4 regions of the Ensifer sp. EB106-03-01-XG145 genome follow, and region 4 is predicted to be linked to each of the others. Evidence: predicted binding sites of a transcription regulator. Region 4 holds the regulator's gene; each other region holds the start of a gene.
The links. The regulator LexA, encoded in region 4, represses DNA repair genes until DNA is damaged. The targets are predictions, from matches to a motif close to TGTTCNNNNTGTGTTCNG.
Positions count from the first base shown of each region.

Region 1: a site for LexA is predicted at 4,027-4,044, ahead of AC3WWH_RS24625 (ATP-dependent helicase). Genes of this name have one in related genera too.
Region 2: a site for LexA is predicted at 4,716-4,733, ahead of uvrA (excinuclease ABC subunit UvrA). Genes of this name have one in related genera too.
Region 3: a site for LexA is predicted at 4,307-4,324, ahead of AC3WWH_RS12845 (DUF763 domain-containing protein). Genes of this name have one in related genera too.

Region 1 is NZ_JBYTEC010000012.1:69,856-76,976, reverse strand. Features, by position in the region: gene AC3WWH_RS24645 (efflux RND transporter permease subunit) at 1-1,111, opposite strand, end outside; gene AC3WWH_RS24640 (efflux RND transporter periplasmic adaptor subunit) at 1,108-2,292, opposite strand; gene AC3WWH_RS24635 (cyclase family protein) at 2,611-3,432, shown strand; gene AC3WWH_RS24630 (carboxymuconolactone decarboxylase family protein) at 3,491-3,898, shown strand; gene AC3WWH_RS24625 (ATP-dependent helicase) at 4,087-6,552, shown strand; gene AC3WWH_RS24620 (adenylate/guanylate cyclase domain-containing protein) at 6,709-7,121, shown strand, end outside.
Region 2 is NZ_JBYTEC010000010.1:238,576-245,696, forward strand. Features, by position in the region: gene AC3WWH_RS23000 (DUF72 domain-containing protein) at 326-1,129, opposite strand; gene AC3WWH_RS23005 (GNAT family N-acetyltransferase) at 1,172-1,624, opposite strand; gene uvrA (excinuclease ABC subunit UvrA) at 1,670-4,591, opposite strand; gene AC3WWH_RS23015 (single-stranded DNA-binding protein) at 4,871-5,428, shown strand; gene AC3WWH_RS23020 (MarC family protein) at 5,551-6,180, opposite strand; gene gyrA (DNA gyrase subunit A) at 6,603-7,121, shown strand, end outside.
Region 3 is NZ_JBYTEC010000004.1:78,820-85,940, reverse strand. Features, by position in the region: gene AC3WWH_RS12865 (ABC transporter ATP-binding protein/permease) at 1-807, shown strand, start outside; gene AC3WWH_RS12860 (glutathione synthetase) at 910-1,950, shown strand; gene AC3WWH_RS12855 (NUDIX hydrolase) at 2,090-2,560, shown strand; gene AC3WWH_RS12850 (hypothetical protein) at 2,628-2,822, opposite strand; gene AC3WWH_RS12845 (DUF763 domain-containing protein) at 2,982-4,265, opposite strand; gene AC3WWH_RS12840 (hypothetical protein) at 4,505-4,828, shown strand; gene AC3WWH_RS12835 (copper resistance protein CopC) at 5,508-7,115, opposite strand.
Region 4 is NZ_JBYTEC010000001.1:1,743,163-1,750,283, forward strand. Features, by position in the region: gene AC3WWH_RS08505 (cryptochrome/photolyase family protein) at 1-456, opposite strand, end outside; tRNA gene AC3WWH_RS08510 (tRNA-Asn) at 553-627, opposite strand; gene AC3WWH_RS08515 (hypothetical protein) at 787-1,080, shown strand; gene AC3WWH_RS08520 (thermonuclease family protein) at 1,241-1,963, shown strand; tRNA gene AC3WWH_RS08525 (tRNA-Cys) at 2,116-2,189, shown strand; gene AC3WWH_RS08530 (hypothetical protein) at 2,404-2,736, shown strand; gene lexA (transcriptional repressor LexA) at 2,827-3,552, opposite strand; gene AC3WWH_RS08540 (hypothetical protein) at 3,798-4,094, opposite strand; gene AC3WWH_RS08545 (hypothetical protein) at 4,354-5,049, shown strand; gene AC3WWH_RS08550 (hypothetical protein) at 5,058-5,777, shown strand; tRNA gene AC3WWH_RS08555 (tRNA-Ser) at 5,924-6,013, opposite strand; gene AC3WWH_RS08560 (septal ring lytic transglycosylase RlpA family protein) at 6,327-7,121, shown strand, end outside.

The sequences.
Region 1 (7,121 bases), on a different contig from region 4:
CCCGCCAGTCGAGCAGGAACATGTAGATGACCAGCGTCACGATGAAGACCGCGACGATCAGCGCGATCTCCACCTCGTGGATGGCGCCGTTGATGAAGACGGCATCGTCGCTGGTGATCCTGAGCTGCGTGCCCTCGGGCAGGATCTGCGCCTGGATCGTATCGACGACCTTGCGCACGCCCTCGGAAATATCGACGGTGTTGGACTGCGCCTGGCGGACGATGCCGAGACCGATGCCCTGGCGGCCGTTGGAGCGCAGCGCCGTCGTGCCGGTATCGGGACCGAGCGTCACGGTGGCCACGTCACGCAGGCGCACATTGTTGACGAGGATCAGGTTTTCAAACTGCTCCGGCGTCTGCAGGTCGGCCGTGGCGCGCACCGAGATGTCCTGGCTGGCGCTGGTCAGCTTGCCGGCCGGCACGTCATAGGAGGCGTTGGCGAGCGCGGTGCGGAGGTTGGCCACCGTCACCCCGCGCCCGGCGAGCTTCGCCTGGTCGAGGTCGATGCGGAAGATCTTCTCCTGGTCGCCATAGACGGCAACGTCGGCGACGCCTTCGACGGCAGCCAGCCGGTCGCTGATCTCGTTTTCGACGAGCAGCGTCATGTCTTCCATCGACATCGTGTCGGAGGTGAGCGCCAGCCGCATGATCGGCTGGCTGTCGGCGTCGGCTTTGACGATGCTCGGCTCGTCGACATTGTCGGGCAACTGGTTGCGCACCCGGCCGAGCGCATCGCGAATGTCGTTCGAGGCCTGGCCGATATCGGTCGTGTCGGAGAATTGCAGCGTCACGCGGCTGCGGCCGAAGGACGAGGTCGACGAGATGTCGCGGATGCCCTGCACGCGCGAAACGGCGCCCTCGACCACCGAGGTCACCTCGCGGTCCATCGTCTCGGGGGCGGCGCCATCGAGCGTGGTGGTCACCGAGATGACTGGCTGGTCGACCTGCGGCAGCTCGCGGATCTCGATGCCGTTCCAGGCGGCAAGACCGGCAACGACGATCAGCGTGTTGACCACCAGCGCGAAAATCGGCCGGCGGATGAAGAGTGCGGTAAAGCCGGTCTTGCCGCGCTCGCGGGCGGACGTCTTGCTGTGCGCTTCGCCGCCGCTCACTTGGTTTCCTCCGCGACCTTCTGCGCAGGTTCTTGCTTGCGCTCGCGACCGGCGATGCGCACTTCGCCGCCGTCGCGCAGGCGCTGCACGCCTTCGGTCACGATCTCGTCGCCTTCGTTAAGGGCCGCGTCGACAAGCACCTTGTCCGGATTGCGCTGGATGATCTTCACCGGCACCTTTTCGCTCTTATCGCCGGCAACGCGCCAGATGTAGGAGCCTTCCGAGCTCCACTGGATCGCCAGCGGATCGACCGTCGGATAGGTGTCGCCGTCAAACGCGACGGTAACGGAGAAGGACATGCCAGCCCTCAGCATGTCGTCAGGGTTCTCGAGCCGTGCGCGCACACGCAGCGTGCGGCTTGCCTGGTCGAGGCGGTTGTCGATCGCGTGGATCGCGCCATCGAGCTGGCTGCCCGGCTGGGCGATCGCGAAAGCCGTGACCGGCTGGCCGACGGTGATCTTGTTGGCGAAGCGCTCCGGCACCCAGAAATCGACGAGGATTTCCGAGCGGTCGTCGACAACGGCGATCGGCGTCGTGGTCGTGACATAGTCACCGACATTGACGGTGATGATGCCGACGACACCCTTGGACGGCGCGACGATATCGCGGCGCTTGAGGTCGAGTTCGGCGGTCTTCAGCGCCAGCTCCGCTGTCTGCATGGCGATTTCGGCGTCGCGCACTTCGACGGCGGTCATAGCGCGTGCGTTGCTGAGATTGCGGTAGCGCTCGACCTTTTCGCGGGCGCTGTCGCGGTTCAGCCGCGCCTGGTCGGCGGCGATCTTCTGATCGTCGCTGTCAAGCTTGGCGATCACCTGGCCCTGGGCCACCTTTTCGCCGGAGCGGACAAGAATTTCGGTGAGGTTGCCGGTGGCCGTCGGCGTCACGGTGACGGAGTGGATCGCTTCGCCGTTGCCGATCGCGTTCAGCCGGTCGTTGACGACAGCGGTCGCCGAAGGACGAACCATGACGAGGATGGCATTGTTGCCGCCCTGGCCGCGGCCATTGCCGCGCTCGCCACCCTCACCGCTACCGGCGCCGGGCTTGGACAGGGCATCGATCAGCGGGTGCGAAACGCCGATGGCGGCGAGCGTCTCACCTGCGCCGGGTACGAACCGCAGCCAGACGGTTGCGCCCACGAGAAGCACAGCGGCGCTCACCGCAAGCTGTTTCCAAACCCGCATTCAAGTCTCCAGATTAAGCATAAAACACGCCCCAGCGCGGCGCGGCCGGCGGTTCGTTCCGATTGGGCGGAGTATCCCCGTTCGCGCGCGTCGGGGCAATGACGGAATGCCATCATTACGCAATTGTAATAAAAGCGAATTTGGTGGCGGCATGATGACGTGCAGAGCAATTCCAGCGCAGCTTTCAGCGTGAACCGCACTTTGCTGCATAGGCCGGCATTTACAGCGGCGTCGGTCGCGCTATCCTGCAACCGCCGGCCGCTTTTTCGAGCGGTTTCGCCGTCTGGTTTTCAAGTTTCTTGAAGGAGAGCAAGAACGATGTGCGATGCCTGTGTGATGGAAACGGTGAAGGCGCGCATGCTGTCGCGCCGCAGCTTCTTCAAAGCCGCTGCAGTTGGAACCGCCAGCCTCGCCGCCGCGAGCGTCGGTGCAGCACCCCCGGCATTGGCTCAGGGACATAGTAGCGTCACGGACTTGACCCACGAACTGCACGAGGATTTCCCGACCTTCTTCGGCCAGCAGCAGTTCTTCCGCGAGCAAAAGTTCAGCTACGCCAAAGAAAAGTTCAATCTGTTCGAACTGCGCATAAACGAACACACCGGCACCCATGTCGATGCGCCCCTGCACTTCTCCGCCGATGGCCTGTCGGTCTCCGAGCTGCCGGTGGAAAAACTCGTCGTGCCGCTCGTGATCGTCGACATACGCGAAAAAGCCGCGGCCGACGCCGATGCGCAGGTGACGCCCGACGACCTCAAGGCCTGGGTCGCCGCCAATGGCGAGATCCCGGAAAACGCCTGCGTCGCCATGCTTTCGGGCTGGGCCGCGCATATGGGCACGGAAAAGTTCCGCAATGCCGATGGCGGCGGCAAACTGCACTTCCCCGGCTTCCATGTCGAAGCGGCGAAATACCTGCTCGAAGAGAGCAAGGCCGCCGGCATTGCCGTCGACACACTTTCGCTCGACCATGGCCCCTCACCGGATTTCGCCACCCATTATGCCTGGCTGCCCGCGGGCCGCTGGGGGCTGGAGGCCGCCGCCAATCTCGACAAGCTGCCGGCCAAAGGCGCGACGCTCATTCTCGGCGCGCCGAAGCATCGCGGCGGCACCGGTGGCCCGGCGCGCGTCTTCGCCCTTGCTTGATCCATACTCTTCAAATCCGGCGGCGCAGGGCCGCCGGCAGCACCATGCAGGAGAGCCCATGAGCACCGTTACGCCGCCGAAGAACCCGGAAGCCGACCCGCGCGTCAAAGCCGTGTTCGACGATATCCGCGCCACGCGCAAATCCGATTTCATCAACAATATGTGGCTGTGGCTCGCCTTCGACCCGGGCCTGCTGGAGCAGACCTGGGGCGACGTCAAGGCGGTGATGGCAACGCCTTCTGCGCTCGATCCGCTGGTGAAGGAGATGCTCTATATCGCCGTGTCCGTCACCAATGGCTGCGGCTACTGCGCCCATTCCCATACGGCCGCGGCAAGGGCGAAGGGCCTGAGCGATGCCGAGCACGCGGACCTCTTGCGGGTGATCTCGCTCGCCGCCCGCACCAACCAGCTTGCCACAGCGCTGCAGGTCCCGGTTGATACCGTCTTTGATAAGACGTCGGGATAAAGCATGCCGCGCAAAAGTGCGCAGCGGTTTTGCGATACGACATGCGACAAATCAAAACGTGCGAACAAGAATAAGCGGTCTCGAAATCGCCTGTCTTTCCACAGGCTTGGTGCGGCTGGCGCAGAAAACGGAATAAAAGAAGAACATCCTTTCTGGCCTTTCCCCACCGAATCACTACATTGAGCCGCATGATGAGTGGTTTCGACGACATTCCTTTCTTCGACGAGGAGCCGGCGCCGCGCAAGCAGCCGCCAGCCCCCGGAGGTATCCCCGCCGCCGGCGGTATTGCCGCGCGCGCCATGGCTGCGCGCGATCGCGCCCAGCCGCGCCCGGATTATCTCTCCGGCCTCAACCCGGAACAGGCCGAGGCGGTCGAAACGCTTGACGGTCCCGTGCTCGTGCTTGCCGGTGCCGGCACCGGCAAGACCCGCGTGCTGACGACCCGCATCGCCCACATCCTTTCCACCAACCGCGCCTTCCCTTCGCAGATCCTCGCGGTGACCTTCACCAACAAGGCGGCGCGCGAGATGAAGGAGCGCATCGGCGTGCTCGTCGGCCATGCGGTCGAAGGCATGCCCTGGCTCGGCACCTTCCACTCGATCGGCGTCAAGCTGCTGCGTCGCCATGCCGAGCTCGTCGGCCTGCGCTCCGATTTCACCATTCTCGACACCGACGACGTGGTTCGGCTGATCAAGCAGCTCATCCAGGCCGAAGGCATCGACGACAAGCGCTGGCCGGCCAAGCAGTTCGCCGGCATGATCGACGGCTGGAAGAACAAGGGCCTCGATCCCGCCCAGATCCCCGAGGGCGACGCCCGCGCCTTTGCCAATGGCAAGGGCCGCGAACTCTACGCCGCCTATCAGAACCGGCTCTTGACGCTGAACGCTTGCGACTTCGGCGACCTGCTCCTGCACCCGATCCGCATCTTCCGTAACCATGCGGACGTGCTGAAGGATTATCACGACAAGTTCCGCTACATCCTCGTCGACGAGTACCAGGATACCAACACGGCGCAGTACATGTGGCTGCGGCTCTTGGCCCAGCGGCCGAAGGGCGTTCCGCAGAATGTCTGCTGCGTCGGCGACGACGACCAGTCGATCTATGGTTGGCGCGGCGCGGAAGTGGACAACATCCTGCGCTTCGAGAAGGATTTCCCGGGCGCCAAGGTCATCAAGCTCGAGCGCAACTATCGCTCGACCGAGCACATCCTCGGTGCCGCCGGCCACCTGATCGCCCACAATGAGGGCCGTCTCGGCAAGACGCTCTTTACCGACCGCACCGATCCGGATGATGAGAAGGTGCAGGTGCACGCCGCCTGGGATTCCGAAGAGGAGGCCCGCGCCGTCGGCGAGGAAATCGAACAGCTGCAGCGCAAGAGCCACAAGCTCAACGACATGGCGATCCTGGTGCGCGCATCGTTCCAGATGCGCGAGTTCGAAGACCGCTTCGTCACGCTTGGCCTCAACTACCGCGTCATCGGCGGCCCGCGCTTCTACGAGCGCCTCGAAATCCGCGATGCGATGGCCTATTTCCGCCTCGTCTGCCAGCCGGCCGACGACCTCGCCTTCGAGCGCATCGTCAACACGCCGAAGCGTGGCCTCGGTGACACCACCGTGCGCACCCTGCACGACTATGCCCGCGCTCGCGATATCCCGATGCTGGCTGCCGCCAGTGACATCATCGAGACCGACGAGTTGAAGCCGAGGGCGCGGAAAGCCCTCTTCGACGTCGTCACCGATTTCCGCCGCTGGCAGAGCCTGCTGGAAACCACCGTGCACACCGAGCTTGCCGAGCAGATCCTCGACGAGAGCGGCTATACCGCCATGTGGCAGAACGACAAGTCGGCCGAGGCCCCCGGACGGCTGGAAAACCTCAAGGAACTCATCCGCTCGATGGAAGCCTTCGAGAGCCTGCGCGGCTTCCTCGAACACGTCGCCCTCGTCATGGATGCCGAGCAGAACGAAAACCTCGACGCCGTGTCGATCATGACGCTGCACTCGGCCAAGGGGCTGGAGTTCGACACCGTTTTCCTGCCCGGCTGGGAGGAAGGTCTCTTCCCGCACCAGCGCGCGCTCGACGAAGGCGGCCGCTCCGGCCTGGAAGAAGAACGGCGCCTTGCCTATGTGGGCATCACCCGTGCCAAGCACCGCTGCCACATTTGGTTCGTCTCCAACCGTCGCATCCACGGCCTTTGGCAATCGACGCTGCCCTCGCGCTTCCTCGAAGAGCTGCCGCTCGCCCATGTCGACGTGGCCGAGAGCGAGCAATCCTATGGCGGCTATGGCCGCGGCGGTTACGGCCAGTCACGCTTCGACAAGGCCGATCCCTTCCAGAACACCTACTCCACCCCCGGCTGGAAGCGCGCCCAGCAGCACCGCTCGGACGCCACCCGCGACAACTGGGGCACCCGCTCCGGCCACGCCGTCGAGCGCATCGGCTACGGCGAAAGCGGTCCGCGCGGCCGCACCATCGACGGCGAGCTGGTGGCAAAATCGACTGCCACGGAACCCTCGCGCTTCTCGGTCGGCGACCGCGTCTTCCACATGAAGTTCGGCAACGGCAACATCACCGCGATCGAAGGCAACAAGCTCACCATCGACTTCGACCGCGCCGGCCAGAAGCGCGTGCTGGATGGGTTTGTCGAGAAGGTGTGAGGAGGTCAGAGCCCTCCTTGCGTGCATTCCCCGGTGACCGCGCAACCGGCGATCTCATGGCGTCGACCGGCGAAGTGTACTAATAATTGCAGGCACAATTCTCGCGTTTGAACGAAACCTTGTACCGATCTCCCTCGACGCGAAGTGGATGGAGACATGTCCTGGACGAGCGCTGTTCGCGGCCTGCTGGAGGTAGGCGCTTCAAATGCTGCCGAGGATGACCGCGAAGGCATTCTCGTTGCGAATGTCGCGGCGTGCGTGATCGTCGTCACCACCACGGGCTTTGCTCTCATCTACGCACTCCACGGCGAACCAAGTCTGGTCCCGCTCGTCTATGCCAATCTCGCTCTGGCGGCGGCCGCCGCGCTGACGCCCCTCTTTCATCGGTTCGGGCGCGTGGCATCAGGGCTTTGGGAATTCGGGATCTGCGTCGTGATCCTCGTGTGGATCGCCTCCTATGTCGGCAGAGACTCCGGCGTGCTTTTGACGCTGCTCGGCGCAACGCCGGTCGCCTTCGCGATCCTTGGGTTCCAGAACGTCGCCCTGGTGGCGGTCTTGAGCGCCACGGC
Region 2 (7,121 bases), on a different contig from region 4:
AAATCAGGCACTTCCAGAGGTTACCTGTGAGACTAACGCAACGGTCAGCACCAAATCAAAAAATTGACGGGTAAAAAACCGCATAAAAACCGTCCCCAACGGTACCCTCGGTTGCGCTCAGGAAAACGATATGGGGTGGCCGTGGTGATTCGCGCCTTACGCCTTGAGGCGGCTCGCCTTTTGGGTCGCGAACGGAGTATCGGCACTACCTATAGTGCTCTACACCATCCCGCTCCCGGCCGACGATACTGGCGCAGGTGCAAAGACTGGCAGGTTCGTGAGGGGTGAGCGGGATCAGCGGCACGCACTGATCCCGCCTTGGAACTCAATCGACGCGCTTCTGCAACGCGCGGGCACCATTCGGCGCATTCACCTTGCCCTCGGTGATGAAGTAGGCAAACACATCGCGCGGCTCTTTCTTGGCCTTGCGGTCCGGGGCGCTCTTCTCAAGCCCGCTCGGCTCGTCGCCACTGGCAAAGCTCTTGGCGCGCTCGGCCCAGAGGTCGAGCTTGTCGGCCGCATAGCAGGTCTCGATATCGTCGCTGCCCTTCTGCAGACGCAGATAGACGAAGTCGGCGGTAACGTCGGCGATCATCGGATAATCCGCATGTTCGGCGAGCACCACGGCAACGCCGTATTTCTCCAGCAGCGCCACAAACTCCGGAACCTGGAAGGTGGGATTTCGGACCTCGACCACATGGCGGAGCGAAAGCCCATCCTGTTTTGCCGGCAATAGTTTCAGAAAACCCTCGAAGTCGTCAGGTTCAAACTTCTTCGTCGGCGCGAACTGCCAGAGGATCGGTCCGAGATGAGGCCCAAGCTCGGTCAAGCCCTGCGTCAGGAATCGCTCCATGGATTCACCGGCTTCCGAGAGAACCTTGCGGTTGGTGACGAAGCGGCTTGCCTTCAGCGAAAAGATGAAATCATCCGGCACCTCGGAGGCCCATTTGGCGAAGGTCTCGGGCTTCTGCGACGAATAATAGGTGCCGTTCACCTCGATCGCACGAAGCTGCTTGCCGGCGTATTCGAGCTGCCGCTTCTTTGCCAGCGTGCTCGGATAGAAGGTGCCCTCCCAGGGCTCGAAGGTCCAGCCGCCGATACCAACGCGGATCTTTCCGGATTTTGCCATGCCATCCTCCTCAACAACGGTCGTCGCTTGACCGCGTGCTTTTCAGTCTTTGATCGATTTCGCCATGTCCAGGAGTGTCCACCCTGGACGATAGGGATTGGGTCGGCGACCCGTTTCTTGAAATCCATAGGCGCGATAGAGGGCGATGTTTCGCTCCATGCGTGAATTGGTATAGAGCCGCACCTCCGGCAAGCCCCACTCGGCCGCCTTGCCGTCCAGGAATTTCAGCAATTCGATGCCGAGCCCCTGGCCCTGACAGGCTGGGGCAACGGCAATGCTGAAAATCAGCAGGTGATCGGCGTGCCGCTCGAAAACGGCAAGCGCCGCGACAACTTCATCTTGCTCCCGAAGCCAAACCTCGCCGCGAAGAATGCGAGGCGCAGAGTCCTCGGTGACCGGGAGCGGCGGCCCGCCAAGCAGCGCCCGATAGGGCTCGTAGGCCGCCTCCGTCATGCTTTGCACCGCGGCCAGATCTTCCAGACGAGCAGGCCGCATCATGCCGCGATCACTCCTTCCGATCGCCGATCGGCGTCGAGGCGTTCACTCCGCCGCCTCGACCTTTTTCATCGGCCGGCGATCGAGAAGCTCCTTCAGGAACTGGCCGGTATAGGAGCGCCTCTCCTTGACCACCTCTTCGGGCGTGCCCTTGGCGATGACCTCGCCGCCACCATCGCCGCCCTCGGGACCGAAGTCGATGACCCAGTCTGCGGTCTTGATGACTTCGAGATTGTGCTCGATGACCACGACGGAATTGCCCTGGTTGACGAGCTCATGCAGAACTTCAAGAAGCTTGGCTACGTCATGGAAATGCAAGCCGGTCGTCGGCTCGTCGAGGATATAAAGCGTACGGCCGGTGGAACGCTTCGACAGTTCCTTGGCGAGCTTGACGCGCTGGGCTTCGCCGCCCGAGAGCGTGTTTGCCTGCTGACCCACCTTGATGTAGCCGAGGCCGACCTGGTTGAGCGTCACCAGCTTGTCGCGCACGGCCGGGACGGCGGCAAAGAACTCGACGCCTTCCTCGACCGTCATGTCGAGCACGTCGGCGATCGACTTGCCCTTGAAGTGCACGTCGAGCGTTTCGCGGTTGTAGCGCTTGCCGTGGCAGACGTCGCAAGTGACGTAGACATCCGGCAGGAAGTGCATCTCGATCTTGATGACGCCGTCGCCCTGGCAGGCCTCGCAGCGGCCACCCTTGACGTTGAAGGAGAAGCGGCCCGGCTGGTAGCCGCGCGTCTTTGCCTCCGGCAGACCGGCGAACCAGTCGCGGATCGGCGTGAAGGCGCCGGTATAGGTCGCCGGGTTCGAACGCGGCGTGCGGCCGATCGGCGACTGGTCGATGTCGATCACCTTGTCGATATGCTCGAAGCCATCGATACGGTCATGCTCGGCCGGGTTCTCGCGCGCGCCCATGATGCGGCGGGCGGCGGACTTGTAGAGCGTTTCGATCAGGAAGGTCGACTTGCCGCCGCCGGAGACGCCGGTCACGGCCGTAAAGACGCCGAGCGGGATCGAGGCGGTGACGTTCTTGAGGTTGTTGGCGCGCGCGCCGACAACGGTGATTTCCTTTTTCTTCTTCGGTTTGCGGCGTTCTCCAGGCACGGCAACCGCAAGCTCGCCTGAGAGATACTTTCCGGTCAGCGATTTCGGGTTGGCCATGACGTCGGCAGGCGCCCCTTGCGCGATGACTTCGCCGCCATGGATGCCGGCAGCCGGGCCGATATCGACGACATAATCGGCGGTCAGGATCGCGTCCTCGTCGTGCTCGACCACGATCACGGTGTTGCCAATGTCACGCAGATGGCGAAGCGTGTCGAGCAGGCGGGCATTGTCGCGCTGGTGCAGGCCGATCGACGGCTCGTCGAGCACGTAGAGCACGCCCGTCAGGCCGGAGCCGATCTGCGATGCGAGCCGGATGCGCTGGCTTTCGCCACCCGACAGCGTTCCCGAGTTTCGCGACAGGCTGAGATATTCAAGGCCGACATCGTTGAGGAAACGCAGACGGTCGCGGATTTCCTTGAGGATGCGGACGGCGATTTCGTTCTGCTTGGTGTTGAGATGCGCCGGCAGCGCTTCGAACCAGTCGCGCGCGATGCGGATCGACATCTCGGTGACTTGGCCGATGTGCAGCTTGTCGATCTTGACCGCAAGCGCCTCAGGCTTCAGCCGGAAGCCGGCGCAGGCCGGGCAGGGCGCCGCCGACATGTAGCGCTCGATTTCCTCGCGCGCCCAGGCGCTGTCGGTCTCCTTCCAGCGACGCTCCAGATTGGGCACGATGCCCTCGAAATTCTTGGTGGTGTTGTAGGAACGAGCGCCGTCCTCATAGTGGAAGACGATCTTCTCTTCCGTTCCGTGCAGGATCGCATTCTGCGCTGCGGAGGACAGTTCGTTCCAGCGATTGCCGAGCTTGAAGCCGAAGGCCTTGCCGAGCGCTTCGAGCGTCTGGTTGTAGTAAGGCGAGGAGGACTTGGCCCAGGGCGCAATCGCGCCGTCGCGCAGCGTCCGGTGCTCCTCCGGAACGATCAGCGCCACGTCGATCTTCTGCTGGCTGCCGAGGCCGTCGCAGGTCGGGCAGGCGCCGAAGGGGTTGTTGAAGGAGAACAGGCGCGGCTCGATCTCGGAGATCGTGAAGCCGGAGACCGGGCAGGCGAATTTTTCCGAAAACAGCACGCGCTCATGAGTCTCGTTGAGCGACTTGTTGGCGGAGCCGCCGGCGGCCGTTTCTTCCGGCGGCAGCGGCTTGTCGGCAAACTCGGCCACGGCAAGCCCATCGGCCAGCGTCAGGCAGGTCTCCAGGCTGTCGGCGAGGCGCGAGGCAAGGTCCGGCCGGACGACGACACGGTCGACCACCACATCGATGTCGTGCTTGTATTTCTTGTCGAGCGCCGGAACCTCGGCGATCTCGTAGAAGGTGCCGTCGACCTTGACGCGCTGAAAGCCCTTCTTCATCAGCTCGGCGAGTTCCTTCTTGTATTCGCCCTTGCGGCCGCGAACGAGCGGCGCAAGAATGTAAAGGCGCGTGCCTTCGCCGAACTCCAGCACGCGGTCGACCATCTGGCTAACCGTCTGGCTCTCGATCGGAAGGCCCGTTGCCGGCGAATAGGGCACGCCGACACGCGCGAAGAGCAGGCGCATATAGTCGTAGATTTCGGTGACCGTGCCGACCGTCGAGCGCGGGTTGCGCGAGGTCGTCTTCTGCTCGATCGAGATCGCCGGCGACAGGCCGTCGATCTGGTCGACATCCGGCTTCTGCATCATCTCGAGGAACTGGCGCGCATAGGCCGACAGGCTCTCGACATAGCGGCGCTGCCCTTCGGCATAGATCGTATCGAAGGCGAGCGAGGACTTGCCGGAGCCGGAAAGTCCGGTCATCACGATCAGCTTGTTGCGCGGCAGATCGAGGTCGATGCCTTTCAGATTGTGCTCGCGCGCACCACGAATGGAGATGGTCTTGAGTTCACTCATCGGAAGCCAGCTTTTGCATGTCGGTTGAAAGCCCCCTATGTAATGACGCTAACGCCCATGTCGAGGCGCAATCGGCAAAACAGGCGGCCAATTCGAGTCGGTTGACAGGATCATAGCCAAATACTAGAACAAAGAAAGAACAAATCGCCCATAAAACGACCAAATCTGTTGTGGATTATGTGCGAGGCGGGGCGTATCGGCGGCATCGGACCGCTAAGATGCGCGCTCTTGAAATTCCAAGCCGGGCCGGCGGCCCGGTGAAACCACGGGAAAAGCAACATGGCTGGAAGCGTCAACAAGGTAATCTTGATCGGAAATGTCGGGGCAGACCCGGAAATCCGGCGCACGCAGGACGGCCGGCCGATTGCCAACCTGCGCATCGCAACCTCGGAATCCTGGCGCGACCGCAACAGCGGCGAGCGCAAGGAAAAGACCGAATGGCACACGGTCGTCGTCTTCAACGAGGGCCTCTGCAAGGTCGTCGAACAATATGTGAAGAAGGGCGCCAAGCTCTATATCGAAGGCGCGCTGCAGACGCGCAAGTGGCAGGACCAGAACGGCAACGACCGTTATTCGACCGAAATCGTGCTGCAGGGCTTCAACTCGACGCTGACGATGCTGGACGGTCGCGGCGAGGGCGGCGGCTCCGGCGTCAGCCGCGGTGGCGGCGGCGACTTTGGCGGCAGCAACTACGGCGGCGGTGGCGGCGGTGGTTACGACGACTACGACCAGTCGCGCCAGTCTTCCGGTGGCGGCCGTTCGGGCGGTGGCCAGGGCGGTCAAGGCGGCCAGGGCGGTGGCTTCTCGCGCGATATGGACGACGACATCCCGTTCTGATCGCCCATCGATCAGTGTCGATCAGTATTGACGCAAAACGCCATGTCCTCTGGGACATGGCGTTTTTTGTTGTCCGTTCTCTTTGTCGCTCGTTCGGCGACGAAAGGCGATCAGCCGCGGCTCTAAAGCGCCATTGCCGATTTGACGCCGTCGACAACGAACTGCACCGCCAGCGCCGCCAGGATGACGCCGAGCAGGCGCGTCAGGATGGCGCGGCCGGTGACGCCGAGAAAGCGATCGATGCGCTCGGCGATGACGAGCGCAAGGAACAGGCTGAGCATAGACAGCGCGATGACGATCAAGAGTTGCGTGCGCTCGACCGCCGTCGGGAACGAGCCGGCGAGGAGGATCGTCGCGGAGATCGCGCCTGGCCCGGCAATCAGGGGAAGCGCGAGGGGAAAGACCGCGATGTTATGGATGTGATCCTTGGTGGTCGCGTTCTCGCCGGTCTTTTCCTTGCGTTCCTGCCGCTTCTCGAAAATCATCTCGAAAGAGATCCAGAACAGTAGAAGACCGCCGGCGATGCGGAAGGCGCCGATCGAGATGCCGAGCAGCCCGAGGATGCCGTTGCCGAACACGGCGAAGGCGGCAAGGATGAAGAAGGCGATCAGCGAGCCGCGGGTGGCCACCTGAAAGCGCTCCTGTCGGCTGAGACCGACCGTCAGACTTAGGAAGATCGGCGCGAGGCCGGGCGGATCGAGCGTGACGAGAAGCGTGGTGAGTGCATTGACCAGGAGGTCGACATTGAACATCCGTTTCCCCTTCCGGATTTCGCCCCGGGTTTTCCCGGTGGCATGAAGGCATTGTTAGGCAAGCGGCACGGGCTTGGGAAGAGGGCGGCAAACAAAGTCTCAGCAATGACTTAATGAGCAATCCCTTGCGGCAATCGGACCGCAAATGCGCGGCGTCGCGGCGATTGGCGGCAGGGGTCTTCCGATTTCCCGCGCGATGCCCTAGAAAAGCCTGCTCCGGCGGCAAAAGACTGTTCACAACTGCCGCATGGCTCTTCGGCTCCTGATCTGGACTGTCGAACGAATCATGCAGCGAATCAAAGCGTTACAGTGACATCTTCACAGGTTGGCGGGTGAACGGCGCGAAGGGCCGCAAATTGGCGCTTCCCGTGGCAATCCGCTATAAATATCCGACTGATTCTGAACAAAGATCGTGATCACCATTGACTGAGCAAAGCACTCCCGGCGGCGGAAAAACTCCGCCAGGCATCGAGCCGATTTCCATCATCGAGGAAATGCAGCGGTCCTATCTCGATTACGCGATGAGCGTCATCGTCAGCCGCGCGCTTCCCGACGTGCGTGACGGTCTGAAACCCGTGCACCGCCGCATCCTCTACGGGATGAGCGAGCTCGGCATCGACTGGAACAAGAAATACGTCAAATGCGCCCGCGTCACCGGGGACGTGATGGGTAAGTATCACCCGCACGGCAACGCAGCGATCTACGATGCGCTGGCGCGTATGGCGCAGGACTGGTCTCTCCGCCTGCCGCTGATCGACGGCCAGGGCAACTTCGGTTCGGTCGACGGCGACCCGCCGGCAGCCGAGCGCTACACCGAATGCCGCCTGCAGAAGGCGGCCCATACGCTGCTCGATGATCTCGACAAGGAAACCGTCGATTTCCGCGACAACTATGATGGCACGCTGAGCGAGCCGTCCGTCGTTCCGGCGAAGTTCCCCAAC
Region 3 (7,121 bases), on a different contig from region 4:
GCGACGCTCAGGGCGAATGCACACCGGATCACCGAGCTTGCCCAAGCAATAGAAGCGGTGCAGCAGCCGCAGAATTACTATGCTCGCAGCGGCCCCTCGGTGTTCGAGTACAAGACCCAGGACACCGCGCGCGGACTTACGATCCAAGCGGTCGAGCTCATGCATGCCGGCGATGACCAGGCTTTCCTGACCGCTGACGAACTGAATTTCCTTCCCGGAGAGTGGACCTTGGTGGTCGGTGAATCTGGAAGCGGCAAGACTTCGCTTCTGAAGGCAATCAACGGTCTGTGGGCACACGGACGCGGCACGATCACGACGCCGGAGAACGTGCGAAGCCTCTACGCTGCCCAGGACGTCAAGCTCCAGGGTGTTTGCCTGAAGGATCTCGTCTGCCTGCCGGATGAGGCTGACGCCCATGACGTCGCCTCTGTCGTATCGGCGTTGGAGGAAGCCGGGCTCGAAGAAATTACGGAAGGGCTTTCGAGCGATGGTCGCGATGGGCAGAACTGGGACAAGCTTCTGTCGGGAGGCGAGAAGCAGAAACTGGTCCTTGCGAGAATCCTGCTATTAAGGCCAGGCCTGCTCTTCCTCGACGAGGCGACAAGCGCCCTTGATAGCGACGCGGTTCGGGCGTTCCATCAATCGATCAAGGGCCATTGCCCGGAGGCGACGGTGATCGCCGTTATGCACGACACCTCGTCGATCCAGTCAGAAAGCGGGGTCGATTTCTTCGATAGCGTGCTCACCATCGACAACGGCATCGCGACGAAAACGCCAATTACCGACTGGCGCGATACGCAGGAGTAGCTGCCACCGGCGGCCCGCCCTATTTCTTGGGTCATGTGCCGCGCATTCATTTTGTGACGCGGCGTGAACAGCGATCAAATTCCCCCGAAGCTAGGAGCCCCAATGCGTATTGCCCTCCTTGTCAACGCACTCGAAACCGAAGCGCCGGCCTATACGACGACCGCATTGGCGCTTGCCGCGCTCTCTCGCGGACACGAGGTTCTTTACGTCACGCCTGGTGATTTTATCCTGCGCCCTGACGATACACTGATGATACGGGCGGCCGGTTTCGTCGGCACGCGACCGAAGAAGCCCGAGACGCTCTTGCGAGCACTTACGGACGCCGACAAAACCATCGTCAACGTCGAAGAAGTGGACGTTCTGCTGCTTCGCAACGATCCGTCGGAGGACGCCGAAAACCGACCCTGGGCATCTCACGCCGGGGCGAATTTCGGCCGTCTCGCCGCGGAGCGCGGTACGATCGTTGTCAACGATCCCTGCGGCTTGGCATTGGCCCAGGACAAGCTCTACTTCCAGGATTTCCCGGTGACCGTTCGCCCGACAACCTTGATCTCCAAGGACATCGATGAAATCCGTACGTTCATTGACAGCCACTCCGAGGGGGTGATCATCAAACCGTTGCAGGGTTCTGGCGGTCGAAACGTCTTCCGGGTGGGTACCAGCACGGAGGGCAATCTTACCCAAATTGTCGAGGCTGTCGGCGTCGTCGGCTATCTTATCGTGCAGAGCTACCTTCCGAAGGCGTCGGACGGCGATACGCGGTTGTTCCTGATGAACGGACGACCGCTGCACAGGGGCGACGTCTATGCTGCGTTCAGACGCGTGCCGCCCAAGGGAGACGTCCGCTCCAACATCCACGCAAGCGGCACTCCAAAGCCGGCCAACGTTACGAAGGAGATGCTGGCGATCGCCGAGACGCTACGGCCGAAGCTCGTTGAAGACGGCATGTTCCTGGTCGGCCTTGATATCGTCGGCGACAAGCTTCTCGAGATCAACGTATTCACGCCTGGCGGCCTCCAGACCATTCGCGAACTCCACGACATCGATTTCTGCGACGAGATCCTGGACTCGCTGGAAAACAAGGTGGACATCAAAAAGACCTATCGGGGATCACTCAGCAATCGGATCCTGTCGACGCTTTGAATTGGCGGCCCAATCCGTCGCGCGCTCCACTTTCGCGCAATGTGTTGACGGAACAGAACCGCCGATCCGGATGTTACTGTCCGCGAGTGGCAGGCAGAGCCCGTTTGCCGCAAAGGGCGACAAAGGAGATAGCGTTTCTGTGAATTTTCTACACCAGATTGTCTCTGACGTGCAGTTGATGCTTCGCCGGCCGCCGCGCATGCAGTACGCGGCCTTGTGTTATCGCTTTCGCAAAGACAACACACTGGAGATCCTTCTCATTACCAGCCGGGACACCGGACGCTGGGTCATTCCCAAGGGCTGGCCGATGAAAGGAAAGCGCGCGCATGAGGTGGCTGCGAGAGAAGCCTATGAAGAGGCTGGCGTGAAGGGCACCTGCCAGAGGTTTCCTTTCGGCCACTACTTCTACAAGAAGAGGCTGGACCATGGGCTCAAGATCTCCTGCAGGGTTCAACTCCACCCCCTGGAAGTCACGCGCATGCGCGGGAAATTCCCCGAGAAGGGAGAGCGAAAGCTCGCCTGGTTCGACTATCGGGAAGCGGCGAAGCGTGTCGCCGAGCCTTCGCTGCGCGACCGGATACTCCGTTTCGGACAGCAACGCGTTCCCTAGAGCCCCGCGCGTTTGGTTTCCAGAGCATCTTTCCGCTTCAAGTGATTCCACTTGAATGCGGGATCCTCTAGTGGACGCTGGCGACCTTGACGGCGTGGGCGAAATCCTCCGCCACCAGCTCACTGATCGCGATCAACACCTCCTCCACCGAAAACCCGGAGTCGATCGTCTCGCGGATCAAAAGCTGGAGGTCAAGTTCAACGACGTCCCGGCAATCCTCGAGCCGTTCCTCAGATACCGTGATGCTCTGCAGTTCTTCCATCGCGAGACTCCTCTTGACGTGGATTCTGCTGGTTCGCCCTCGCAAGCTTGTTCGCACGACCTTCCAACCCTTGGGAGGAGGTTTGAGTTCCGGCGAGAACTCCTCGAAGAGATCAAAGAAAGAGATTCGCTGCAACGCCTTGCGGTCGCATTGAGCCGCCTACCGGTCGCGGTTGCCTTGACGGCGTGACCGCCCTGCATCTCTCGACGGTTCTTCCGGCCCTTCCCAGCCAAAGACGCTGCGACCGCCGAACTCTTGCGATTGTCGAAACTCGCCGGCCACGATCTCCTTGAGATCCGGGCCGGTCACGTATCTCTCGAACTGGCGAGCCTGATCGTCGAGGCGCTTGAGAACCTGCATCTCTTCGTCACGACCGAGCTTCGCTTTCGACACGGCTGACTTCATCACCCGGATCGTCTCGTCGTAGACTTTCAGTGGAACCGGGAACGGGTGGCGATCCTTGCCGCCGTGGGCGAGCGAGAAGCGCGCCGGATCGGCGAACCGGCATGGCGCACCGTGCACCACTTCGGCCACCATCGCCAGCGCCTTGACGGTCCGCGCCCCAACGCCCGGCACCAGCAGGAGATGCTCGAAATCCTCTGGGCCACGGTCGGCGGCCGCAGCGAGCGTGGCATGCAGGCGTTTCATATTGACGTCTTCTTCGCGCACGTCGTGATGTTCAGGCATAATCAGATGCGGCAGCATTGGCTGCGCGCTTTGCTTGGTCACCCGCCTTGGCTCGATGGCTGCGACCTCCCGGACGATCCGATCCGGCCCCAGCGAAGCCAGAAGATCGAGCTGGCTATTGCGCGAGGCCGCGGCGCGGCGGTCGGCAAGGTTGACGATCTCGCCCTGCCGCGCGCCTTCGATCGCCGTGTGGGGCGAATCCACGAAGCTGGTGATCCCCTCCGAAAGCCAATGGTAGCGCCGGGCCTGCCGCTTTTCGCCGTTCATGCCCTGTTGCACGATGACCCATTTGCCGTCGTCGGTGACGATAAAACCGTGCAGGTAAAGGTCGAAGCCGTCTTGAACTGCTGCACTGTCGACCTTTGCGACGAGGCGGCTGGTTGTCGCCAGGCCACTTCCATCGAGGCCCACGCGCTCGCCAATTGCAATCAGCTCGCCGGGGGTCTCCCGGGAGTTCCGCCCTCGACCGCCACAGACATGAATACCGAGTTCGCCTGACAGAGGCGACAAACCACGCTTCAGGGCGCCGATGACGCTGGTGGTGATGCCGGAAGAGTGCCAGTCCATGCCCATGACGCATCCGAAAGACTGAAACCAGAACGGATGTGCCAACCGCCGAAGAAACTCGTCTCGACCATATTCGATGACGATCGCCTGGGTGATGATCGCACCAAGTTTCGTCATGCGCTCGCCAAGCCACCGGGGAACCCGGCCACCGTGAAGCGGAAGATCTGCACTGCCTGCTCTCTGGACCATCCGGCTCTTATACACCGGCAGATGGTGCAGTCACACAGGAAAGTTCTGCAAACGTTCTCATTTGCGCCGGCAGTCGGCGAGACCACGGTCGCAAGCCGAATGGTCATGACGAGACCTTGCCCCCAGGAAGGTTCGACTGCACCAGCTTGAGTAACCACCAACACTACCTTTGCGCTTAAGATAGGGTTCAGCAATCGGCGATATGCTCCGCACCAAACGGCATTTGAGCAGGGTGCAGAATGAGTGAGTTCCAAAACAGAGCTGTTCGATTGATGGTTGCCTCCATAGGCGATGCTTCGACCAGCGATATCTCCGTGCGTCGCACGAACGTTCTGACGACTGCGATGGAACTCTACGTTGCCTTGGGGGGATCGCACGAGCAGCTTGAGACCGCCATCGCGAAAGAGGCGAAAAAGGAAAGCGACGCGCCGAGACGTATTGATCTGGTAATCGGCGATCTGATGATGGAGATGGCAACCATAAGCCACATTCACGATATCGACGTCATGCAGGCAGCGCACAATGTTCTCGACAGCGGCGTCCGTGAAACGACTTCCGCCTGAACTCCGCCCGTCCCGGCGGGTTTCTCGCTGCTCTGCGCCTTGCGCCCTTGGTGCCGTCGATTGTCGCTTGAGTAGCCAACCATTCCCTTGGGAGGCAGAAATCCTCGGCTTCCCGCTTCTCCGGCACCGCGTAGCAATGGTCTGTTAGAAGGGGGCGGCCAGGAAGTTCAATTGGACGTTCAGCCAATACCGGGCCTGTCTGGTCGCGGATTGAACCTCATGCCCAAACTCCTGGGTGTAGCGGCCTTCACACATCGTCGTGTCGACCACCCACAATCCGCCCGCGTAAATCGCCATCAGCAGGAAACCGCGCATGGCGGAGCAGAATGAACATTCGATATTTCTAAATTATTAACGCGGGACGTGATCTGCGATTTATGTCGAGCGGACCGCCTCCGGTCGGCTACCGCCCACGCCCGCGTCCAAAAAAAGAGCCTCCACCAACCAAGCAGAGGCCCAGAGTCAGGTGCTTGCGATTGGCCGCTGCAGCGGGGACTGCGACGTCGGCGCAACCGCAATCGGAAAAGGCTGACAGAGGCTTCATCGGAAGGCAATGAACCTAAACGGACTATTGGATAACCAGCCGGGGCTAGACGGAACACCTCCAGGGCAGTAGCGATCGAACGCCCACAGGGCGATCCGCTGGCGTGCGCGCGAGATTGTGCGGCGGCCTCCGCGCTCACGGCCCAATGATGATTTGATCGCTCAGCGTTACCTTCTCGAAGTCATTGATCAGAACATCGGCACGTACCTGCCAGGCGCCCGCCAGCGGTATGTTCACGCGCTCGATCCGCCAATCTGCGTCGCCCCTCCGCGCTGCCGCACGTTTGAATGGCTCGATGCCGGAATCAGGCTTGGATAGGACGAGCGTCACCTCCTTGGCGGCAAGCGGTTCGACTTCGCCCGTGGCGAGGTTGATCGATACGTCGACCTCGCCCACCCGTCCGGGCAAGACCTCAACGAGGGCCATCGCCTTGTCCGTGTGGATGTGAACGCTTGCAGGCTGAGCCGCCAGAGCTAAGAGCGCGCGCGACGGCGGCGTGAAGCGCCAGCAAGAAACGGCGCCGAAAATCAGGACGACGATCAGTGTTTCCGCGGCGATCGAGCGGACCAGCCGCTTCGCCGATACCCGATCGTCAGCCATTACCGGTTCCGTCAGGCGCCAGCGATTTGCAAGCGCCAACAGAAACAGTCCGACCAGCAATGCCATCTTGACCATCAGCACCTGGCCATAGGCGGTTTCCACCAGCGCCCGTGGCTTCTCCACCTGCACGATGGCCAAGATGAAACCCGCCACGATAAGAACAACGAGCACGTAAGGGATGGACGCCGAGAACCGGCCGAGCGCCTGAAGGGCCATCGGGTCCTTGCGCCGCAACGCGAGGCCCAGGGGAGCCAGCGCTCCAACCCAGAGACTGATCGTTGCGACGTGCAGGAAGACTGCCGGGCGCATCAGCCATTGCGGCTCGGCTGTCGATGCATGGCCGCTCAGCGACAAGGCGACGGATGACGCGATCAGCGCGGCGAGAGATGACAGTCGAGCAGACCGACCCTTCGCCCGGAGAGCGATGGCGGCCACACAAAAGGCAGCGAAGGCGGCAATGGCCGTCCCGCCGAAGCTCGTTGCCATCGCCGTGGACCAAACGACCGGCTCGACAATTTGCGTCACGGAAACGCCCAGTGCATCGAGCCCCTGAAAACCCACAGCGGCAAGTGCGCCGAGGAGCCCTATACCGAGCGCTGCTGCGACGACTTTGCACCCTGATCGCGGACCAAAGAGCAGCCAGTGGCGCGAAAACACACCGCCGACGCCGATGAACAGCCCCACGTAAAGCGCGAGCTTCGATAGGAGGAGACCGGCGCGCACGGCCCAGTCGATCTCGTCTTCGTTCATGAACGGAGCGGTGCTGGCCGCGCCGACCGAAAAGACGACCGATCCACCGATCGGATGCCCGTCGGCAGAGGTCACGCGCCAGCTGAGCACATGTGTGCCGTGCCCAAGATCGGGTGGCGCCGCGATCACGACCACTCGATCCTTCAGGTCGAACCGCTCGAGCGGGATCGCTGTTCCATCCGGTCTGACGAGCTTTAAGGACAACGGCGAAACCGGCTCGCTGAAGGTCAGCACGTAGACCGATGGCGCGGTGCCGACGACCGCGCCATCCTGCGGTTCACTTGTGTTGAGCGATGCGTGGGCGAAGGCCGCGGCGGCCTGCATGAGGACCCCGCAGAGCGCGATCACCATCAGCCTCGCAAGACGAGTGAAGCTCGATGATACCTGCATCATGCGTGA
Region 4 (7,121 bases):
AGGCGTGAAGACGCGATAGGGCCTACCGGTCGTCGTCAACAAGCGCATGGGTTCGTGCAGCAATTGCCCGGCAAAGCTCTCGGCCGCGATGCCCTGAGCTGCGAGTGCTTTCTTCAGGGCCGTATCGGTGGCGATGCCGCACGGGTCGTAGCGGCGATTCCAATGGACGCGCTTCGCTCCCGATAGGCGCGCCATCTCGCTGAGGACGTCCAGTGGGTCGCCGGAGCGGAGAATGAGTCGCGAGCCGATCCGGCCCAGTCGAGCCCCCAACGCTTCCAGCGAATGGTGCAGCCACCATTGCTGCGCCGTGCCCAGCGGACCGTTGCCGCTTTCGTTCGGCTCCCGGATATAGAGCGGAATGACGGCAGCCTCATTGGCCGCAGCCGCAAGGGCCCTGTTGTCGCCAAGGCGCAGGTCCTTGCGGAACCAGACGATGATGGGCGCCGCCTTTGTCATAGGTGCTATCTAGGACTGGGATTGATCACCGGGGGAACTTAGGTGCAAAATGAAAAAAGAGCCATTCGCATTTCTGCAAATGGCTCTTTTCGAAACTGGCTCCCCGGGCCGGATTCGAACCGGCGACCTGTCGATTAACAGTCGAATGCTCTACCGCTGAGCTACCAGGGATCATCCGCGCCGCTGTTTCGCTGTGCGCTTCAGAAGTGAGGCTGCTAATACGCATGCTTTTCCGATTTGCCAAGCGGTTTTTTCAAAAAAAATGACAAGTTCGGTTGCCAGGCTGTGGAGAAGTCCCCAATTGTGGGAAAAGATGCCGGATAGGGAATGATGAATAAAAACAGGAAGCAGACGCATTTCGGGATTGATCCGCAGACGCGTCAGATCGTGCTCGGGAAGTGGCGCATCACGCTGCCGGAATCGCCACTGCTGCGTATCCTGTTGGGCTCGCTCCTGATCTTCTTTGGTTTTCTCGGCTTTCTGCCGGTGCTCGGCTTCTGGATGATACCGTTGGGCCTCATCGTGCTTTCGCACGATATCCCATCCGTCCGCCGTCGCCGGCGTCGGCTGGCTGTCTGGTGGGCGCGCTGGCGCGGACGAGCCAATTCTTCGAACGGCTCGTGAACCGGAGCTATTGCGGTCAACCGTCCCGGATGCCTCGGCTTCGATTCTCTGCCAATTGATTCCCAGCGAAGCGGCTGAACCCTTTGTTGAGGGAGGCCGCCGAAAACTTTTCGGCAACCCATCAAACGCATAATGCGGTCGCGAATCAGGATGGGGACGCATGGCCAAAGCCACTACGAAACGTCGAAGCCGGAATTCCGGTCGGAGCAGGGGCAAACAAGGCGGTATGGCGCCGTGGTATCTGGCCGCCGCACTCACTGTCGGCGGCGTGGTCGCTTACGATCATCGCGCCGAACTGAAACATTGGCCGGTGGTATCGGACGTGGTCGCGTCCACGTCCCGACACGAGTCGAGGCCGAAGCCCGTTCGTGTCGCGCAGAAAGCGGACGAGCGTCCCGCGCAACAGGCGGAGAAGCGGAAGCCGAATCCGGTGACAAGAGTTGCCCTTGCCGCTCCGGTGCCGTCCGTTGACGTCGGCGCCAAGGCGCCGACACCCGTGGTGCGGCCCAGTGAGGAAGTGAAGACGGCATCCGTTCGCACGGATCAGTTTTATTTCTGCGGGATTCGCAACGACAACTGCGTGATCGACGGCGCCACCTTCCTGTACCACGGCGAAACGATCCGCGTCGCAGACGTCGATGCGCCGCGTATTCGCCAGGCAAGCTGCGACAAGGAACGTTCGCGCGGCTTCTATGCCAAGCAGCGCCTGCGCGAATTGTTGAATGCGGGTGACTTCAGGCTGGAAACGGCGAGCGGCCGTCAGGATGCCAAGGCCGGTGAAAAGCTGCGGCTGGTCACCCGCGGCGACCAGTCTATCGGGCGTGTGCTCGTATCCGAGGGGCTGGTGCGGCCGTGGACAGGACACGCGACGCCCTGGTGTTGAGGCCACCCCAGATGCGATCGGCGGAGGTTCGCGATCGCTCTGTGGAAAGTATCCGTCTTACAAATCGACGGCGCGTTTTTCGGAAAATGCCTCTTGCGGTTTTTCTGCAATCATTCTAAATCCGCGCCAACGCTCGGTTATCCGAGCTGTGAGGCCTCGTGGCGGAGTGGTGACGCAGAGGACTGCAAATCCTTGTACCCCGGTTCAATTCCGGGCGAGGCCTCCAATAACTCTCACCTCATTTTAGTGCGGATAGACGTTCTGCCTCAGGGCAGAGCGATTGTGTGTGTTTGCCTCCACACGCCCGCACAAGCCACGTCTTCTAAGCCACTATCGGATCTTATCGCTTCGGTGAAATCGGTAGAGGGGGAACGATGACTCCGCTGACATCAGCCGCATCGGTAGCGTCCGTCATCATCAAAACGGAGGCAATGGCATATATGAAGACGAAACTTGTCCTGACGGCCTTGGCCCTCTTCGCTGCGACCACATTTGAGGCGCAGGCAGAGGATCTGGTTTTCAAGCTGAAGAACAACACGGGCGCAGTGCTGACGAACTTCTATACGTCGCCTGTGGGCGTCAACGAGTGGGAAGACGATGTTTTCGGCCGGCAGGTGCTGAACCCAGGGGAAGACATGGAGATCACCATCGCCGACGGCCGGGAGGTCTGCAAGTACGACATGCGCTTCGAGTTCGAAGAAGGCTCCGGCCTCGATACGACCGAAGACATGCAGGACCTCTGCGAGCTCGGCGAGTACACCATCCACGAGTAAGAGGCGTGCCTTCAGGTCGCCTTCAATAAACAGAGCCTCGCAGCCGCAAGCGGTGGCGAGGCTCGGTCGGATGCCAGGTTTCCCTCGGAATCAGTGGTAGCGGCGGATCAGCCCGACGAGCTTGCCCTGGATCTTCACCCGATCGGGCCCAAAAATCCTTGTTTCGTAGGCAGGGTTCGCGGCTTCGAGCGCGATCGATGCGCCCTTGCGCCGGAAGCGCTTCAGCGTCGCTTCCTCATCATCCACGAGCGCCACGATGATATCGCCGGGATTGGCCGTATTGCCATTGCGGATGATCACGGTGTCGCCGTCGAAGATGCCGGCTTCGATCATCGAATCGCCCTTGACTTCGAGAGCGTAGTGTTCGCCGTTGCCGATCATGTCGAGCGGAACGGTAATGTCGTGCGTGTTATTCTGGATGGCCGAGATCGGCACACCGGCAGCGATGCGGCCCATGACCGGCACGGAAACCGATGTGTTGTCGGCCACGGGCGCGGGCTTCGGCGGTGCGGCAGGAGCGGCCACTGGCGGCTTGCCGAGGCTGCCCTCGATCACGCTGGGCGAGAAGCCGCGGCGGGGCTGCTGCTGGCTGGATACGTAAGCCTCCGGAAGCTTGATGACCTCGAGCGCGCGAGCCCGGTTCGGCAGACGGCGAATGAACCCGCGTTCTTCGAGTGCCGTGATCAGGCGGTGAATGCCGGACTTCGACGCCAGGTCGAGCGCATCCTTCATTTCATCGAAAGATGGTGGGACGCCCGACTCCTTCATGCGTTCGTGAATGAAGAGAAGCAATTCCTGTTGCTTGCGGGTCAGCATGGCACGTCGCTCCCAGAGGCGTGAAACAAATCAAGAACAGACACTATCTGTTCCATATGTGTTCCGCAAGTGCCTAAAATTCCGTGAACTCAGACAATTGGCGCGTCTGTGCGTGTCGATTGGTCACTTTTACGGGAGCAGAGCGGCTTTGGGCGATGATCGTGCCCAAACGGAGGGCGGCGGCGTAGCGCATTACGCGACGCACGGCGATTCGAACGAATCGCGAGCGTTTTTGTGCAAAGAGGCTAGGCCGGCTGCGTGGCGGCGCACGCGTCTTCGAATTCCTTCACCGTCTCGGCGCTGTTGTCTTCTGGAAGTACGGCATCCGCCGCATCGGTCGCGACCGGCCTGTCGCCATCATAGACGAACGACTGGATGTAGAACGCGATCGCACCCTTCCACACCTTGCGTCCATCGATCTGATGGCATGGCACGGCGCTCTCGAAATCGGTCTGAAGTTCGTCCACCGTGGCGGCGCTGAGCTTGACGTCAGGCATATTAGGCGATGCGACTATCGAAGCGAGAAGCAGGGCGGCAAGCACGGTGATCGTCCACTTTGATGCAAGGGTGGGACTACGGGGCGGTTAACGATGTGAACCGCGCTTTCGTTCCGAAGTCCAGCAAGCTTGGCGATCACTGTCATGTGTTCAACAGCTCTTTGGGTGCAGGCTGTGGCCGTTTTGCGCCAGGGGCACGCAGCGGCGAAGCCGCCTCAGCCTGGCGCGCCGTCCTTGCCGCAATCGCATGGGTTGCGCCAAGTCGCGGCCTCGCTACGGGCGTGCACAAATCCGTGTTGTGAAGATGTCGCACGTCTCGACAGGTAGTAAAAAAACGATAACTTTGCGGGAAAAATGGGGTGATTGCATGCGTAGATTGTCGTTGGCGGTTCTCTGTCTGTTGGTGGCGGCGGGAGCGGCCTCTGCTGAAGAAGGGCGTTCGAATATCTGGAAGGAGGTCAATGCCTGGACGGTGGGCTCCGATCCGTCCTTGGGCGGCTCGTGCTATGCGGCGACGAGCTACGACGCCGGAATGATCCTTCGAATCGGCTTTTACCCGAGAGGATCGGCGAACCTGGCGTTTCTTTCGATCGGCAATGCCGACTGGAAATCGATCGAGCCGCAGCGGGAGTATGACGTCGCCTTGCAGCTCGACCGTGGCCGCCAGTGGCCGGCTGTCGCGTTCGGCGTGGACCTCACAGGCTCGAAGGCTCTGGTCGTCAACTTCTCCAACACCGACTTCTTCACCGAATTCGTGCGCAAGAACACGCTGGCGCTGGCGTTCGAAGGGCGCGTCGTGGCGAGCCTCAGCCTGCGCGATTCGATGAAGGCCGTCAGCGAGATGTTCAAATGCCAGGAGGCGGTGATTGCGTTGATGCCAAACGGCGGGCAGGGGGCGGCCGCCGATCCGTTTGCGGGCGCCGGCGGGAATGCGCCAAACAATGACCCCTTTGCTGGCGGCGGCCAGACCAAGTCGTCGAAAGATCCCTTTGCCATGTGATCTTTGGCGTGAGCGTCGGTCCGCGGGGAGAGGTGAATATTCCTAAAATTTTGCATGGGTGCGGGTCACCCACCCTCGACAGTCACGCGGCGACCTATCAAAATGCGGGCAAACGGGGGTTTTGCATGCGTAGATTGCTGTTCGGGTTGGTGAGCTGTCTGATGGCCACGGGACCGGCCGTGGCTGAGGAGTCCGAGATCATCAAATGGAAGGAAGTCGGCGGCTGGACCGTTGCTTCCGACACGTCGATGGAAGGCTCGTGTTTCATCACGTCGATATTCGAAGGCGGAATCAGGCTGCGCCTGGGGTTCTATCCCAAGGGCTCCGAATCGCCACTCTACATGAGTTTCGCCAGCGACGACTGGAAGTCGCTCGAGGTCGGCAAGGACTATGACCTGACGTTCCGCTTCGACAAGAGCGATCCCTGGAGTGCGGCGGCGACCGCCGCCGGCGACGAGAGCGGCAAGTTCCTGTTCGTGAACGTCACCGATGCGGAATTCCTGACGGGGTTCGTGCGCAAAAGGACGTTGGCGATCGCCTTTGACGATCGCGTTGTCGCAAACCTCAGTCTGCGCGGCACCGGCCCGGCGGCGGAAGAACTCCTGAAATGCCAGCGAGCCGTGGATGAGATCATCGCCGACGAGGGCCGCAAATCCAAGGAGAAGAAGTCCGATCCGTTCAACGCGCCGAGCGAGAAACGCTCAGCGCGTGATCCGTTCAGCCTCTAACCTGCGGCTTGAGTGAAAGGCGGAGGGCCCAGTCGTCGTCTGCCCGAGGCGAACCACACGGCGCTGACGCCTGCCGACAAGCGCTCGTTAAAATGAAGCACCGCCAGGGATGGCGGTCCATCGTCGGACTATATTTCTTGGGAAAATGGCGGACAGGGTGGGATTCGAACCCACGGTACGGTTTCCCGTACGCTGGTTTTCAAGACCAGAGCCTTAAACCACTCGGCCACCTGTCCTTGCCTGAAGTCGCAGTCAACTGCTTACCGGGCACGGCGTTATTGCGCGAAGCCCTGTCGCTTTGCAAGATTTAACATGCGTCGCTGAAAGATTTTCTCGATGGCCGGACTGGAGTGCGCGGGCACGCTCCGCCGGTAACCATCTGTAAACCATAACGCATGAAATCCGGCGCTGATCTGTGGATGAGTTCGCATTTTCGCCTTGTTGCTGTCATGTTTAATCGACTGTTCCGTTTCGGGACGCCGAGATTCCCGCTGGGGGCACGAGCGGAAGGTTTCGAGTACGGCTTATTCGATCGATGTTGTGGGACAGATGACATCCAGTAAAAATGCGGCATATCTGGTCAAGGGACTGCGCCTTGCGGCAATTCCTGCGCTGTGCGTAACGCTCGCGGCCTGCGGATCCACGTCGAGCATCAAAAAGAAGCCGCGGGGCAAGGAATACTTCGCCGAATCCGTTTACGGCGTGAAGGCGAGCCCGCGCGTTGCCACCGGTAACAACATCCCCAAGGGCGGCGGACGCTATCAGGTCGGCAAGGCCTATCAGGTCAAGGGCAAGTGGTATCAGCCGAGGGAAGACTTCGGCTACAACAAGACCGGTACGGCTTCCTGGTACGGCTCGGCCTTTCATGGTCGCCTGACCGCCAACGGCGAGGTCTATGACAAGGCCCATCTGTCGGCCGCCCATCCGACGTTCCCGCTGCCGAGCTACGCGCGCGTCACCAACATGGAAAACGGTACGTCCGTCATTGTGCGCGTCAACGATCGCGGCCCCTATGAATTCGGCCGGATCATCGACGTTTCCTCGAAGACGGCCGACATGCTCGATATCAAGCGCAAGGGCAGCGCGCAGGTGCGCGTGCAATATGTCGGCCGCGCGCCGCTTGAAGGCAACGACATGCCCTATCTGATGGCGTCCTACGTTCAGAAGGGCGAACGTGGCCCGAGCGTGATGCCGGAAGGCCAGATCGCGACCGGCGTAATGGTCGCCTCCAACGAGCCGTTCCGCAAACAGAGCCTTGGCACGATCACCGTCCCCGCAAAGGCCTCGCTCGATGTTGGCGAACCGGTGACGGCGCTCGCAGCTCCCGTGCCGCAGTTCGCCCAG